Regions from separate parts of the Paenibacillus sp. M2 genome, predicted to be linked through region 1. Evidence: predicted binding sites of a transcription regulator. Region 1 holds the regulator's gene; each other region holds the start of a gene.
What was found. The regulator LexA, encoded in region 1, represses DNA repair genes until DNA is damaged. The targets are predictions, from matches to a motif close to CGAACATATGTTCG.
Positions count from the first base shown of each region.

Region 2: a site for LexA is predicted at 2,182-2,195, ahead of ACETMN_RS21395 (DNA polymerase IV). Genes of this name have one in related genera too.
Region 3: a site for LexA is predicted at 1,909-1,922, ahead of addB (helicase-exonuclease AddAB subunit AddB). Genes of this name have one in related genera too.
Region 4: a site for LexA is predicted at 2,892-2,905, ahead of ACETMN_RS17010 (DNA polymerase IV). Genes of this name have one in related genera too.

Region 1 is NZ_CP169648.1:4,201,485-4,205,836, reverse strand. Features, by position in the region: partial or broken gene ACETMN_RS18990 (helix-turn-helix domain-containing protein) at 85-225, shown strand; gene ACETMN_RS18985 (aldehyde dehydrogenase) at 274-1,575, shown strand; gene lexA (transcriptional repressor LexA) at 1,681-2,307, opposite strand; gene ACETMN_RS18975 (LysM peptidoglycan-binding domain-containing protein) at 2,604-2,981, shown strand; gene ACETMN_RS18970 (DUF896 domain-containing protein) at 3,077-3,286, shown strand; gene ACETMN_RS18965 (hypothetical protein) at 3,412-3,921, shown strand; gene ACETMN_RS18960 (HAD family hydrolase) at 3,950-4,352, shown strand, end outside.
Region 2 is NZ_CP169648.1:4,667,079-4,671,430, forward strand. Features, by position in the region: gene ACETMN_RS21380 (hypothetical protein) at 1-71, opposite strand, end outside; gene ACETMN_RS21385 (hypothetical protein) at 207-569, opposite strand; gene ACETMN_RS21390 (YolD-like family protein) at 569-919, opposite strand; gene ACETMN_RS21395 (DNA polymerase IV) at 916-2,157, opposite strand; gene ACETMN_RS21400 (hypothetical protein) at 2,317-2,814, shown strand; gene ACETMN_RS21405 (hypothetical protein) at 2,863-3,147, opposite strand; gene ACETMN_RS21410 (SLOG family protein) at 3,160-3,825, opposite strand; gene ACETMN_RS21415 (hypothetical protein) at 4,055-4,243, opposite strand; gene ACETMN_RS21420 (hypothetical protein) at 4,271-4,352, opposite strand, start outside.
Region 3 is NZ_CP169648.1:5,200,284-5,204,635, reverse strand. Features, by position in the region: gene ACETMN_RS24065 (class I SAM-dependent rRNA methyltransferase) at 182-1,558, shown strand; gene addB (helicase-exonuclease AddAB subunit AddB) at 1,987-4,352, shown strand, end outside.
Region 4 is NZ_CP169648.1:3,775,530-3,779,881, reverse strand. Features, by position in the region: gene ACETMN_RS17025 (RCC1 domain-containing protein) at 1-453, opposite strand, end outside; gene ACETMN_RS17020 (hypothetical protein) at 883-1,251, opposite strand; gene ACETMN_RS17015 (YolD-like family protein) at 1,235-1,603, opposite strand; gene ACETMN_RS17010 (DNA polymerase IV) at 1,600-2,817, opposite strand; gene ACETMN_RS17005 (sensor histidine kinase) at 3,141-4,352, shown strand, end outside.

The sequences.
Region 1 (4,352 bases):
AATCCAGCCATGAGCTACAGACATTTTAGTATAATTGAACGGAGCAAGCTAGAAATCCTACACCAGCAAGGCAAAAGCTGACGAGCAATCGCAAAGGAACTGGACAGACATCCTTCGACCATTTGCCGTGAATTAGAGCGTGCAGCTTCAACTGGATCCTATCAGGCGGAGCATGGATGTTTCATTTGTATGTTGAAAGTTTCATATAGAAGAGGTATACTTTAATTAAATTTTGAACAATTAAATTTTAAATAATTAATTGGAGATGTTATTATGGATCAGGCAAAACAACTAGTGACAGAACAACGTACATTTTTTTATACAGGACAAACTAAAAATATCGAGTATCGGATTAATGCGCTGCAACAGCTTAGAAAGGGAATTGAAAAGTATCAACAACGGATTCAAGATGCACTTCGGGCAGATTTGAACAAATCTGAGGCGGAAGCATACGGTTCCGAGATTCGCATTGTTCTGGGTGAACTGGATTTTGCATTAGAACACCTGCAGGAATGGGCTGCACCAAAACAAGTCCCAACCAATTCGGCTATGCCGGATGGGGTGAGTATCATTTACCCGGAACCATACGGAGTGGCGCTTATTATTGCACCTTGGAATTATCCGTTCCAACTGGCCTTTGGCCCACTGATTGGAGCAATTGCGGCCGGTAACTGTGCAGTTATCAAGCCTTCTGAATTAACACCAGCCGTATCTCGTCTGACGTATGATCTGATTCAGGAGATCTTCCCTCAGGAGTATATTGCGGTTATGGAAGGAGAAGTTGAGGCCAGTACAGCATTGTTGAAAGAGAAGTTTGATTATATTTTCTTCACAGGCAGCACAGGTGTTGGTCGCATTGTGATGAAGGCAGCTGCGGAGCACTTGACTCCTGTAACTCTTGAGTTGGGTGGTAAGAGTCCGGCTATTGTGTATAGTGATGCAGATCTGAAGCTGGTGGCCCAGCGAATTGTTCGTGGTAAGTTCCTGAATGCAGGCCAAACTTGCGTTGCTCCGGATTATTTGCTTGTGCATGAACAAGTTCATGATGAATTGATCAATCTGATTGGCGCAGAGATCAAAGATAAATTTGGGGATGATGTGTTACAAAACGCTGATTTCCCGCATATTGTCATCGAACGTAACTTTAATCGGCTGTCGAAATTCCTCACAGATGGCAAAACGCTAATTGGTGGGCGTTCTGTACGTGAGCAGTTGCTCATTGAGCCGACTGTACTTGGAGATGTGAAATGGGAATCAGCTGTGATGCAAGAAGAGATCTTCGGTCCGATTCTTCCTGTGTTTACGTACAGTGACCTGAATCCTATGCTGGATGAGATTGTTCGCCGGCCAAAACCATTGGCGCTATATCTCTTCACACAGGATGAGCAACTGCAGGATCAGGTTCTGAATCAAGTATCCTTCGGTGGGGGATGTATTAATGACACACTTTCTCATATGACTTCACACTATCTCCCGTTTGGTGGTGTCGGAGAGAGCGGTATGGGCTCATATCACGGACAACAGAGCTTTGATGTGTTCTCGCATCACAAGAGTGTTCTGAAACGCAGTGAATAATTAGCCGCATAAATAACATAAACATGAAAAAAAGAGGTTGTCCTGTTCATCAGGGCAACCTCTTTCGTATTTCATTACATCTAGTTTTGTTACTCAAGTTAAATATTAATGAATATCTCGGAAAAGGCCAATGACTTTACCCAGAATACTAACATGTTTCAAACGTAAAGGTTCGAAGGTCGCATTCTCCGGTTGAAGGCGAATATGATCTTTCTCTTTATAGAACGTTTTCACTGTAGCTTCATCGTCTTCAGTCATTGCAACGACGATATCGCCGTTATCAGCAGTCTGTTGTTGACGGACAATTACATAATCTCCGTTAACGATTCCTGCTTCCACCATACTATCCCCGACTACTGAAAGCATAAACACTTTCTGTTCACCTACATAATGTGTAGGAAGAGGGAAGTAGTCTTCAATGTTCTCGGTTGCAGTAATTGGAACCCCGGCTGTAACCTTACCAACGACAGGAATACGTGCAACGCTATGAGCAAATTGATGAGAATGCTCAGATTCTTCCTGGCTCAGAAGCTCAATGGCTCTTGGTTTGGTAGGGTCGCGTCGGATCAAACCTTTTTTCTCCAAACGATCCAAATGTCCATGTACTGTTGAGCTGGAAGCCAGTCCAACCGCTTCACCAATTTCCCGTACGGAAGGAGGATACCCCTTCAACCGGACTTCATTTCGTATAAACTCCAGAATAGCCTGCTGCCTGCTGGATATCTTCGACATACCGTATCAACCCCATTTTAGTAACGTTTGGGAAAATTATAACATAGAACCTCCGTTCGTACAAACATAAGTTCTAAATAAAATGGTATATAATCAGTGTGTTTTAACTTATAGAACCGAATTTGTCCAAAAGTCAGAGCGTAATACTGCAAATGCTTTGCAGAAGGGTTTGAATTAAGATATTTCTCCTTCAAAAAAGAAGCGAACAATTGTTCTAAAAATCTATTGAACAAAACAAGTGTTCGTGTTATATTGATTCCAACAGATAGGAACAAACGTTTGGGGGCGGGTATTTAATGAGATATTCTACTTATCAAAGCATTTATGAACCAATGAATTCGGAACTGGTTAAGTCTAACATAGGGAACTACAAGAAGGTTTTAGCGCGTTTCAAGATTTCTTCATGGATGTTAAAGGTAGCCATTACTTCTTTGATTATATTTATTGGATGCAGCACTGTTTTAACTGTATTTGCTGGCAATGAGAATGATGTTCTGCCTGGAGGAAAGATAGCTGTTTCACAAGGGGAAACATTATGGAGTATTTCTTTGGAACATAAACCGACGAATATGGATACGCGTATTTATATAGAAGCAATTAAGAAAGTGAATCAACTTCATACAACTTCCATCCAAGTGGGACAAGTACTAGCTCTACCGCAATTTGCAGAATAAAATGCACGTCAATGAGTGTTAGCGCGTGTCAGCTTGACAAGCAGCCTTTATAATGGCAAAGTTAATATGACTTTGTATTTTTGGAGGGGACAAGCTTGGATATAGATAGTCTGGTAGCACGCATTAACGAATTGGCTCGTAAGCAAAAGTCCACGGGATTGTCAGAGGAAGAACTTGCTGAACGTGCCGAGCTAAGAGAGATTTATTTGAGCAATATTCGCAGCAATTTCAGACAACAACTGGATACCATTGAGATTGTTGATGATGAGAATGACAAAGGCCACCAAGGCAAACTCAAACACTAACGAAACCTAATGATATCATTATGATATTTAGGTTTCTTCCTGTTATTTTGAGTGTGCAATTTATAGGGGGAAATGTTGGTTTGCAATTATGTAAGCCGATACAAAGACACATAAGGGGGATTCACATGTCGCGTTCGTTCGAGAGAACGGTTAAGAAAAATTCCAAGCAGTTAAATCAGCAGCGCAAAAAAAGTGGTCAACCAATCACTGGTACACCAGGTGAAGAAGTCTTTAAGGGACGCAGCTTGTTGTTCCCAATATTTTTGATCGGTCTCGCCTTTTTGTATCTGTTTATGAGCACATTCCTTGTGCAAGCTCCAATGACAACTTGGGACTGGGTGACCATGCTGCTTTACGTATTTTTGGCAGTCATCTTCATGCTTCGCCGTCCATACATCAAGATTAGCAGTAATCGGATTATAACGACGAAGGGTAATCGTGAACGTTCAATCGGGGTTGAAGATATCGTCAAATTCAGAATTGAACCGGGTACAGTTGTTATCGAACATAACAGTCGCGGGAAAAGATGGGTGTTCACCAAGTTATTGAACCGTTACGATACAGATGCGATTGCAGAACGTTTGCTGAAATTTGCAAAAGCACACCAGATCACCGTGGAAACCGTCAAAAAGTAATTATTGCATAAAGGGGTAGATGATCGGAATGGCGTTAAAAGCGATTTTGTTCGACCTGGATGATACTTTATTATGGGATGAGCGTAGTGTTCGAGAAGCTTTTCATGAGACTTGTCTAATTGCAGCACAAGAGACTGGGGTCAAACCGGAGGAACTTGAAGAAGCTGTTCGTAACGAGGCACGTGCACTGTATGAATCTTATGAGACCTTTCCTTTTACCAAAATGATTGGAATCAATCCGTTTGAAGGCCTTTGGGCCAACTTTACAGGTGGGGATCAAGCTGAGTTCCGTCAGTTGGAACAACTTGCTCCAGTTTACCGTAAAGAATCCTGGCGTCGTGGCTTGTTGAAGTTGGGTATAGATCGGGAAGATCTTGCTGAACAACTGGCCGCACAGTTTGGAGTAGAACGTAGATCCAGACCTCATGTGT
Region 2 (4,352 bases), 470 kb from region 1:
GCTCTCAATACACCTTCATTCTCTTGGGTGAATAGAAGTGCTTGCTGAAGATTTGGCTCTAAATATGACACAAAATCATCTCCCGGTGTGAATTTTTTATAGTATTATTATTCGACAGATTGCATTATTTACCTTCAAACAATCACTCTTTATTATACTGTTAATATTATTATATTTACTCTTAAAAGTCAAGCACAACGATCTACTCATGTCTTAGTTAAATCTATTCTCATGTAGTCCGCTAACATCACTAATACATCTGTTCTAACCCTACTCATCAGTGGGTTCATCTTATGTTGATATCCGCGAATTGAGTAAGAAATAAACAAATTGTCTTCAGTTCTTTTTTGTTCGATAATTTTAATGTCATGCTCTCTTAATGCCTTCTTCAGATCGTATATGTCAGCGGTCACCCTGTCTTGTAGTGCACTTAAATAAAAACTCAACTCTCTTTTTAATATGACGTTGCTCTCACTTATTCTTTTCTTGTCTTCCTCTATTACGTCTAACAGTAATGGCATCTCAGCATATTTTTTCACTAATTCCAACTCTTCAGCACTTTGTTTCATTACTCTAATCCCCCTCCCGATAATCGCACTGCAACTAAGCTTTTTATATCAATCCATTCGTGTCCATTTTCCCATTCGATTCTAACCTTCTTCCCTAACTCATTAACCTTCGAAACAATTCCGCTCACAACTCGTTTTGAATTTAATTCAAAAATCTCAAAATTCGCTTCTTCAGTATATTTGTATGATATTCCTATGTTCTGATAAATAACTTCCCATTCGTCCTCGTGAAGAAGAGGTCTAATCTGATCATTGTCTCGTGAGCGATGTTCAATGATTCTTTCTTTATGTTGTGGCAACATCATACGACTTGATTCCCACAATCCATTTGCCTCCAGTTTTTTTCTCATTTATAGTGACCTCCAATTTTATTTGATCTGTCTATGGCCTGACCAGCAGATGTGATTGAGCTTGCACGAAGTATGGCAATATCTCCATAGCGATCCTTAATGTCATCCATCACCTTGTCAATCGCACGTTTTTGTTCCTGATCATCAAATAATGATAATTGATACGTCTCAGCATTGGAAAGATTGGATAATGATATCCCAACTCGTCTCACAGGCTGACCGTCCCAATGTTGCCGAAAGATCTGTTTAGCTATCTTACAAACATCTACTGTGATATTAGTGGGATCTGGCAATTTGACCTGTCTGCTGAATCCAGTTGGATGATCAAAGTCTGCCCCAGATAAGCTCATAGTTACTACGCTACCCATTAATCCTTTTTTACGAGCACGTCTGCACACTTCAGTACAAATATCTTGTATTACAACGTCAATTTCCCACTGTTCTGTATAGTCTCTAGGGAGCGTCATGCCATTGCCTATATCCTTTTGCACACTATGGGTATTTATGGTTACAGGAGAGTCATCAAGTCCATTTGCCACTCTCCAAATAACCTCACCATTAACACCCCACTTACTTCTCAATTTGGACAGAGGTGTATTCGCAAGCTGTCTTATTGTTCGAATCCCCATTTTCCACAAGTGTTTTTCCATTCTTGATCCAATACCCCACATATCACGAATTGGCTTATCACCTATATGATCATGCAGTTCATCTTTTCTAAGAAAGAATATTCCACCATCAATTTTCTTTGCGATCATATCACAACAAAGTTTACTCATCACCTTATTGGTGGATATACCTGCTCTCGCATAGACCCCAGTTTCATTCAATATTTTGTCTTGGATCTGTTTTGCCAAGTCAATCGGGTCATTACCAAATAGGTGTAGAGAGCCTGTCACATCACAAAATAGCTCATCTATGCTATAGGGCTCCACTAAGTCAGTAAATTCCTCAATTATACTCATAATTTGAGTCGAAACCTCTATATATTCTTGCATATGTGGTCTCACAATGATCAACTCAGGACACTTTTGAAGTGACTGCCATAATGGTTCAGCGGTTGACACGCCTTTTGCTTTAGCTAGAGGACATGTAGCAAGTATAATTCCTGAACGTCTTGCTGGATCTCCTGCAACTGCCAATGGTTTGTTTTTGTATTGAGGCATTTTAGCCTTTTCCACACTGGCGTAAAACGACTGCATGTCAATTAGCATAATTGTCCGTTCTTTCTTCGTCATTATTATCACTCCCATAATCAAATAAGAACGTTTGTTTGTATATGTATTATACACCGAACAGACGTTCTTTATGCAACAGGAAATTTTTGTAGTTCATATAGATATTTAAGTTGTATACTACAATAAGCAATCTATTTCACATAACAGAGGAGAATTACAATGAAGGACAAGTTAAAGGGTTTGGTCATTGGTATTCTGATCGGATCAACAATTACAGGGGCAACAGCATTTGCAGCCACTACCACACCGATTAAAGCAGTAATCCAGAAAGTCAGTCTCTATGTAGATGGAACTAAGAAGTCCACAACTGATGCAATAACGTACAAAAACACTACATATGTACCAGTTAGAAGTATGAGTAATGCCATTGGCGAGAAGGTTTCGTTAAAGGGGGACAATCTTTATATTGGCAAGCAGCCAAAGGAGAAAGTGAGCTTGGACGATGCTTTTGATCTAGTGTACAAAAAAATTAAGAAAGATGTGGATAAATACAGTTTAAGTATGATGGAAGATGGAGAAAGCGAGGGTAAATATGTAATTCGTGTATTTGAAGACTTTCCAGATCATATAGCGACATACGGATGGTATTACGTTGATATGAATACTGGAGCAGTTTATTGGTATGACCTTGCTTACGATAGAATGGTAAAACTATAGGGTGGATTTCTCCACCCTTTTTCTTGTTAAAACTTGTCCTTTATAGGATTATTTATCCAAAACTCCTTTGATAAATCCTCCATAAGTTGTAATTGTCTCTAGTGATACTTCAATATCATAAGTTTTGTTTTTAACTATATTAAACGAATCAGATGGATCTAGAATCCAACCATATTTATACCCATCTAAGTTTTTAAATATCATAATGTCTCCCTTTTGTGTGCTGACTGTTTCTATGTATGTCTGATTGAAAACTGTCTTCCTGTCCTTCTCACAACCTGTAAGCATCACCATTGATATAACTAATAGTAAAACACAAATTCTACTCTTCATTTTGCAACTCCTTTATCCATTAACTCCATATGCAATATCTAATTCAAAGTCATACTGTGGTTTTAGGTTGTATAATGTCTTGCCTACTTTTCTTATATACCTACAGCAATTACCTGTACCACCTTTTGTGCCATCCCATGTTGATACAATGATTCTACTTTTATCTACCATGTACTCGTTACGTTTCTGCATCTTTGCTACATGATAGTCACCAATAGGTACACCTTCGATTTTATATTCTGGCAACTCATCTACATAAACAACTTCATCAGCAATATCAATCATCTTTTTGTACCAGTGTTGAGTTTCGCGATCAGTCCATTTAATTGCTTGATTTTTGAATGGTACAGCCACTATGTTGCGAATATCTGGATAATTTATTTTCTTCAATCCCCGAACAGTCCAGAATGCTATTTGATCAAATCCAATTGCACCACCAGAGACAAAATTTTCAATTCCTTCGTTCTCAATCAGTTGGATTAGCACTGGTTCAAGCTTACTCTTTATGTATTTGGATTGGCTATCTGTGAGGCTGTAGCAATTTCCCAGTTTATTGGGACGATGCCCTGTGAATGAAACTGTTTTAAGCTCAAACTCTTCCTGTTCTCTTCGCTCCTCACGTCTTCTGTTCATCTCTTCTTTTCCTTCAGGAGAGTTGAGATATGCGAAGTCGACCATATTTACTTAACCTCCTTCCTATATAATATCGAAGCGTTGCAGCACTGAAACCAAAATAAATGTGCTCAATACAACATAATAGTATGCTTTATGTGAGAATCTTGTTTTATTCATGAAACTAATTAGACGAATCGGTAAGTACAGCAGAGCCATTGAGCCCGCCATACCACCCGCAATGTTCAAATAGTTATGTACAATTTCTATAATATTCATTCAATCCTTTTTTGTTTTATTTCGTCTCTTTAATGTCTCGTCTTGTCATATAAAACAATATTGCATTAATAAGTGTGAAAATTGATGTTCGGACAATCATTTCTTGATCTGAAGCAAACACATATCCAATGATAAGAGTAATTCCCCAAAGTGCTGTTGCTCCTGTTCCTAAATTAATAAATCTAAGCATAAGATTTCTATCCATATCCTCACCTCCTTTCCTATGAATTGTTCATTTCATTAACATATTCAGCATGTTGAGTGCAATTTGTTCATCGGGTATTGTATCCAACTCTTTAACAATGGGATCAAAT
Region 3 (4,352 bases), 1.0 Mb from region 1:
CGAAATTGTTGCCGAAGAAGCGAAGCGTGCGCCTTTGTCTCCGGATTTTCCCTTTAAGAAAGGGAATCAAAAAAATCTGGAGACAACAGCGATCGGAAGATCGATTCGAACCCGGAACGCCACCTACGCGCCGCACAAAACCTATCTTTTGAACTATTAAATTAAAGGAAGTGGATCTACCTTGCCATCAGTTACACTCGAACGCAGTCGCAAAAAGCGGCTTGAACATGCACATCCATGGATATTTAACAACGAAATTGCCTCTGTTGACGGAAACCCGGAACCGGGAGATCTGGTCAATGTATTGAATCATCAAGGTCGCTATCTGGCGACAGGATATTACAATCCCGCATCTCAAATCACTGTAAGGGTTGTAGCTTATCAACCTTTGGAGTCCGAAAAAATGGATACGGCGTTTTTTGCAGCGCGTTTCCGCGATTGCTTGCGTCATCGGGAACGTTTTATCCAGGATGGAGAGGCTTACCGTCTCGTTTACGGCGAAGCTGATTTTCTGCCAGGATTAATCGTTGACCGATTCGGCAGCATTCTCGTTGTACAGTTGCTTACACTTGGCATGGATCGTTGCCGTGAAGCCATTGTACAGGCACTCATTGAAGTAATGCAGCCTGAAGGCATTTACGAGCGCAGTGATGTCTCGATTCGTGAACTGGAAGGTTTGGAGCAGACCAAAGGTCCGCTGTACGGAGAGTGTCCACGGCATGTCACGGTTACAGAGAATGGACTACTCATTAAAGTCGATATCGTGGAAGGACAGAAGACAGGTTACTTCTTCGATCAACGTGAGAATCGTGCAGCGATCGAACCGCTCATGAAGGGTTGGGGCTACAAGAGTGGAATCACACTTCAAACGACTGAGCAGGATGGCACAGAGCAGCTCTTGCCTGTGAATAAAAGCGGAAAGGTAGTTACATTCCCATATTGGGATGGTGCCACTGTACTGGAGTGTTTCTCACACACGGGCAGCTTTACGTTGAATGCTTGCAAGTATGGAGCTAAAAAAGTGACTTGTCTTGATATTTCGGAGCATGCCATTGAGAGTGCACGAACAAATGTGGAGTTGAACGGTTTCACCGACCGGGTCGAATTCGTAGTTGCTGATGCATTCCAGTACTTGCGTGAACAAGTGAAGGGGCTGGATGAACGTACTGCACGTGCGCGCGCTGGCGAACAAAAAGTAGATACTTCCAAAGCGCTTGCAGCTGGCGGTAAAACATTTGATGTAGTCATCCTCGATCCCCCGGCGTTTGCCAAGACGAAATCAGCAGTTAAAGGTGCATGCCGCGGATATAAGGATATCAACCTGCAAGGTATGAAACTGGTTAATGAGGGCGGATATTTGGTAACAGCCAGCTGTTCGTATCACATGCGTCCTGACCTTTTCTTGGACACGATTGCCGATGCAGCAGAAGATGCAGGAAAAGTACTGCGTCTAATCGACTGGAAGGCAGCTGGTAAGGATCACCCGCAAATTTTGGGTGTGGATGAAGGACATTACCTCAAATTTGCTATTTTCGAAGTGCGCAGCAAAAAGAATTAATCGTATGATTTCCGTTCAAATTTCACTGTATAGATTGGACTAAAGATTTACACGAGAACGTAGAGGACAGAAATAACCTGAAGGAGTGAAGCTAAAAGCTTTCTGAAGAGCTGCTTCGGAAGCATAATCTTCGCCTTTATTCTCGTTTTTTTTCACTTTTTAAAAATTGAATCAAGAAAATCTGGGAATAGCAGCGATCGGAGGGTTGTTCTGTCATCGGAGTGGCAAGTGTAAATTATCTTTAATTTAATCTATAGATCAAGTCAAAAGTCCACAGTGTGTGCTAGCTGCGGGCTTTTTGCTGTTTTGCTGTGTTAACGGAGATGATCTCCGGTTTTACCGGATAGTGGCAAACGTATGTTCCGAACCAAGTCAGATATGTTATACTGGGAATTAAAATCTTGTACGTGTGGTTTGGAGGATTAGACATGTCCGTTCGTTTTGTTATTGGCCGGGCAGGCAGCGGCAAGAGCTCGCTGATTACCCGGGAAATTACATCCCTGCTTCAACAAGAACCGCAAGGCACACCTTTGATTTTGCTCGTTCCAGAACAGAGTTCTTTTCGAACAGAGCAGGCATTGGTGTCTTCTGGAGCAATTAAAGGTACGATGCGTGCAGAAGTGCTCGGCTTTCGCCGTTTAGCCTATCGTGTAATGCAGGAAGCAGGTGGTTCTGCTCGTATTCCGATCGGAGCCGAAGGCAAAAAGATGCTGCTCTATAAAGTAATCCAGCGTCGTAAGGAAGAATTAAAGCTGTTTGGTGCATCCGGCAGCCAGCTGGGTTTTATAGGCGAATTAAATGACTTATATAGTGAATTTAAACGTTATGAAGTTGATCCATCATTGCTGGAAGAAGGGCTGTCTGGAGGGAATACCTCATCCACTTCGCCAATTCTGGAGGACAAGTTGCATGACTTGAATCTGATATATCGTGACTATGAACAGGAACTGACCAATTTATATATTGATGATGAAGACACGTTGACCGAGCTGACAGATCGTTTGTCGGAAAGTGCATTGCTGCAGGATGCACAGGTCTGGATTGATGGTTTTCAGGGATTCACGCCACAGGAAATGAGTGTGATTGGTCGCCTGATGTTGCAGTGCTCTTCCGTGACGATTGCACTGACATTGGATCGTCCATATGATCAGGGGGCTCTGCCTGGAGAACTGGAGCTGTTCTATCCCACGGGGAGTGCCTACGCGCGTCTGAAAGGAATGGCTGAAGAACTGGGTGTACCGAGCGATATAACCGTGCTAGATTCGGAGATTCCACCGAGATACAAGGATCGTCCGGGACTTGCTCATCTGGAGGCTGGTTTCGACCGCCGAATTCGTTGGAAAAGTGATGGCCTTGATTCCGGAATCCGACTGGTTGCAGCGGAGAACCGACGAGCTGAGATGGAGGGAGCACTGCGTGAGATGCGGCGTCTGGCGCAAAACGAAGGTGCGCGTTATCGGGATATGGCAGTACTTGTTCGTCAGTTGGATACCTACGCTGATATAGCTGAACCTCTATTCAGGGATTATGACGTACCCGTCTTTCTGGACCGCAGAAGAAATGAACTTCATCATCCATTATCCGAGTTTATCCGTTCCGCACTGGATATTGTTCGGCGCCATTGGCGTTACGAGGATGTATTTCGCTGTGTCAAAACGGATCTGCTGCTTCCGCGTGATGGTTCCATCACTCGTGAAGATATGGACCAGCTTGAGAATTATGTACTGGCTTGTGGTATTCACGGGTATCGTTGGACTGATGGCAAACCATGGAAGTATGTACCAAGCCTGTCGCTGGAAGACAACGGTCAGGATGGCCGTAGTCGAAGACGGGACCAGATGCTTTCATTAATGGAGAACTGCCGAACGGTCATTACAGATTCCTTGGGTGTTTTTGAGAAACGAATGAAAAAGGCAAAGACAGCCAAAGCCCAGTGCGAGGCACTATACAGACTGCTGGAAGATGCTGAGATCCCATGGAAGCTGGAGAACATGTCTGCTGAAGCTAAGGCTCAAGGTGACCCCGAACGGTCAAGAGAACATCGGCAGATGTGGGGAGCTGTGCTGGATTTATTGGATCAGATGGTCGATATGATGGGGAATGAACGGCTGGATATCACGCTGTTTGCCGGGATGATTGAGACCGGATTGACGGAACTGAAGCTGGGTCTGGTACCACCAGCACTTGATCAGGTATTGGTCGGTTCCATGGACCGTACACGCCTTCAGGACATCAAATACGTATTTATCCTTGGCGCCGTTGATGGTGAATTACCCGCCGTACCTCAGGATGATGGCGTATTAACGGAACTGGAGAGAGTGTTACTGACTGAACGTGGCATGGCGCTTGGACCAGGTGCAACAAGGCAGATGCTGGATGAACGTTTTCTGATCTACACGGCACTTACAGCGGCAAGCAGCCAGTTGTGGCTGAGTTACCCGGTTGCAGATGATGAGGGAAAAGCACTGCTTCCTTCCGAGATTGTCCGCCATGTACGGAAAATGTTTGGTCTACAAGAACAGCCATTGCTCGCTCAACCACCGGTTGCGAACTCAGAAGAAACGCATTGGTCCTATGTCACCCATCCGGGTCAGAGTCTGTCAACGCTCATTGGACAATTGCGCAAATGGCGCCGCGGAGAAGACATTCCTGAAATGTGGTGGGCGGTCTACAATTGGCATGTATCTCGAGAGACAAGCAGACCTCAGCTGGAGCGGTTGATGGGATCGATCTTTTATCGTAATAGAGCATTACCACTACGTACAGCCACCAGTCGCAGACTGTATGGCACAGA
Region 4 (4,352 bases), 430 kb from region 1:
ATGCCAGTCACCCGTCGTGACCGATACAATATCATGCCAGCTTCTCACGTTGCATTCCCCTTCATTATTTCGCCCCACCGCAACCACGGTGCCATCTGATTTAACCCCAACCGTACGGCACCAACCTGCCGAAACGATTACGATATCGCGCCATTCGCTTACATTGCATTGGTCATGCTTATTCCAACCTATAGCTGTTACCGTACCATCAGATTTAAGACCAACGGTATGGGCATTACCTGTATTCGTAGCCATATGAACATTACCCGCTGCAACTGCGACGATATCGCACCAATCGCTTACCTTACATTGACCATATTTATTATCACCCGCAGCTGTTACTGTTCCGTCAGATTTAAGGGCAACGGTATGACGACGACCCGCCGCTATGGTACAGTTACGGAGCCGTTTCGTCTCAAAAACCGCTTCATTCCGTGAATTGTTGTAGTCCATTTCTTTCTCCCCTCCACAAATTGAAAATCCGCCGTTAGTTCAACTACAAGACATAACGTTTAGCGTTCATATCTTTCACAGAAAACATGCTCAAGAGGACATCAACATATTACTCTTATTCAACGTTGTATGTAATAATCTTGGCTGTCAAGATAACGGAACCACGCCGTACTAATCCAGGTATGTTGGTATCACCCTTCTGAAGGATTCATCCTTGTTTTAGTCGAAACAATATGGATAAATGTATCTGCCGCGTGATTTCTCTCATTTTATATGTTTAATATGCCAATGCAAAATTTTGAGACAAAAAATACCGACCCTTCAATTTCAAAGGTCGGTTTACCCAAATCGGGAGAAGAAAACAATGGTTATAGCTGTATTATATCCACCCCATGACGTTATATACTGTATTCTGCTCTAACTCTATGTTTATGTTGGCATATCAGTAATATCAACGCTCATATGTTCCGTAAGCATTAAGGTCACATCCACTTTCACTTTGCTCCACAATAATGTCATTTTGTGAAGGTAACCTCTTACCGAATAATTTACTGTTAAACTCAGCTCGGATCTCTCCTCTTCAATGATTTTTATATGATGTTCCTTTAAACTTTGTTTTGATTTGTACATCTCTAAAGCAATTTTCTTTTGGGTACCGTCCAGGTAATCAATATACACCGATTTCATTTTAAAGTTTGAAGCGTATATTTTATGCTTATCTACCTCCAGAGCACCTAAAAGATACGGAAGCTCTACCAGCCTCTTTACGAGTGCAAGTTCCTCAGAAGTTTGTCTCACCGTACACACCTCCTCCTTCTTCAAACTTTACAGTGACCAATTGATCAAAATCGACCCATTCAAATCCATTATCCATTTCAATTTTTATTTTTTTTCCAAAGGCGCTGACTGAAGTGACGATTCCGTGTATATACCGATTGCCTGACTCATTAAACACTTCAAAGGTGGCTTGCAACGTATAGTTGAGGGACATATCTATATGTTGAGCAATAATCTCCCACTCATCTTCATGAATCAGTGGTTTCGCTTGATGATGAATTTGAGTACGATGCTGTATAATTCGTTCTTTATGTTGTGGAAGCATCATGCGGCTCGATTCCCATAATCCATTGGCCTCCAGTTTTTTGCTCATTTGTAATGCCCCCCAATTTTAGATGCTCTATCAATCGCTTGACCTGCAGCCGTAATGGAGCTCGCTCGCAGAATGGCAATGTCGCCATATCGATCCTTAATGTTGTCCATCACCTGATCAATGGCTCGTTTCTGCTCTTGATCATCAAAGAAAGATAGTTGATATGTATCCGCGTTGGATAATTGAGACAGGGATACGCCTACACGGCGCACAGGTTGCCCATCCCAATGTTGATGGAATATGCGTTTGGCGATCTTGCACACATCAACGGTTATGTTTGTAGGATCAGACAGTTTAACTTGCCTGTGAAAACCAGTGGGGTGATCAAAATCTGCTCCCGATACACTCACAGATATGACACTACCCATCAGCCCTTTTTTACGGGCTCTTCTGCACACTTCTGAACAGATATCGAGAATAACCACTTCGATCTCCCATGCTTCTGTGAAATCCCTAGGCAGGGTCATTCCGTTTCCGATATCCTTTTGTGTGCTGTGTGTGTTGACGGTTACCGACGAATTGTCGAGTCCATTGGCGACTCTCCAGATGACTTCTCCATTAACACCCCACTTGCTTCTTAATTTAGAAAGAGGTGTATTCGCCAGGTCTTTAATGGTTCGGATACCCATCTTCCACAGATGTTTTTCCATTCTTGAGCCAATCCCCCACATATCGCGGATGGGCTTATCTCCAATGTGAAGATGCAACTCCTCTTTCTTTAAGTGAAAAATGCCACCCTCCGCTTTTTTAGCAATCATATCGCAGCACAATTTACTGATAATTTTGTTTTCACCAATTCCTGCTCTGGCATAAACCCCTGTTTCATTATAGATTTTGTCTTGAATTTGTTTGGCCAGATCGATTGGATCATTACCAAATAGATGCATAGACCCTGTAACATCAGCAAATAATTCGTCTATACTGTATGGCTCGACCAGATCGGTGAATTCCTCAATAATGGACATGATTTGAGTGGAAACTTCGATGTATTCTTGCATGTGAGGTTTTACAATGATCAGTTCAGGGCATTTCTGAAGAGACTGCCAGAGTGGTTCCGCGGTAGATACACCTTTAGCTTTGGCCAACGGACAAGCGGCAAGGATAATGCCAGAACGTCTTGCTGGATCGCCTGCAACGGCGAGTGGTTTATTTTTGTATTGGGGCATTTTTGCCTTTTCGACTGAAGCATAAAAACTCTGCATATCAATGAGCATAATGGTTCGCTGCTTAGTCCACACTGAAATCACTCCTGTACATTTAAGAACGTATGTTTCTATATATTATAAACCGAACATACGTTCTTTATGCAAGAGGTAAATATTTATATTTGGCATAGGACCATCGAATTCGGAGCGTCCGATTTATACAAACCCCATTTACTATAGAATTACGCAGCTCCAGGGTTCTGTTCGTTGACATCCACCTTTAAGTGGTGTCTTTTGTAAGCCCCTTGTCCTCATGTTCCCTCCCCTTATAAAGCTAGATATTGTAGAATAAAGCTAGAGATGATCGTTCTTATTCTACAGGAGGAAATGACATGTTGAAGGAAAAGTGTCCCACAGAGAACGGCTCTATTTTTTCAAAGCTGGCACTCGGTCTAGTTTTGATGTTTATGCTGATTGTACTGATCTTCTGGTGGATCTATCGATTAAATGTGGAAGATATTCAACGAGAGTTAGAAAAGAATAAATTGGGCGAAGTGCGATTCATGTCCTCCCAGCTATCGAATCAATTTGAGCAGGTATTAATGAATGCGCTAACATTATCAGAGGATCAATCCGTCAGAGGTTATACATATGTTCTTCATTACGGAAATGATTTTGCTAAATACAAGGCCAAGCTGGAGCTCATTGAGAAGCTGGCATTAAACAGTGCTTCCACCTCATGGAACAATACCATTATTTTGTATTATCCGGATCAAAAGGACACGGTATCTTCTGATCCCCAGTTTTCATTTCGATCATTCTCCATGTCCAAAGATCCGCTCGATCAATGGATATTACATATGAACAAGGATGGTACAGGTTATTATTCACATCTCACCAAGGGACATCGAGGGCCGATGTATATCGAGATCAGGATCTCATTAGATGTTTTGCAGAAAATGATGTCTGATTATACATCCGGAACACCGATGCTGTATGATTCCCATTTTAAAACAGCCATTCGAGGTTCAGGCTCCCTTGGACTTGCCCAGGCTGATGCTCAGGTTGTTCCACAGCTCAGAAATGACAGAGGTTTCTTTGAAATCTCCTTTCAGGACAGGAATTACTTCATTACTTATATGAAAGCAAGTATTCTGGATTTGTACTTTATCGACTATCATCCAACCAATCAGCTTCAGCAATCGATTTCACGTAACAATACGCTGTTTGTGCTGGCACTTGTAGCCCTGCTGCTTCTTTCGCTTTTGTACATCTTGGCTCTGCGTAATCAGATTCAACAACCCATTATTCGGTTGCGTAAAGCGATCGACCGGTTTGACCGGGGAGATTTCTCCAGCCGTGTCGACGAAACCCATATTATGGAATTTGAAATCCTGGGTCGATCGTTCAACCGAATGGCTGAGAATACGCAGACATTAATTGAGCAGGTCCTTATTGGAGAACTTTCCGTCAAAGAGGCCAGACTCAAGCAGTATCAGGCTCAGATCAATCCCCATTTCCTATACAACTGTCTCAACTATATCCAGAGCAAATCGAGTGTAAAGGATTATGAATCGGTCACAGCCATGACCTTGGAGCTGGCT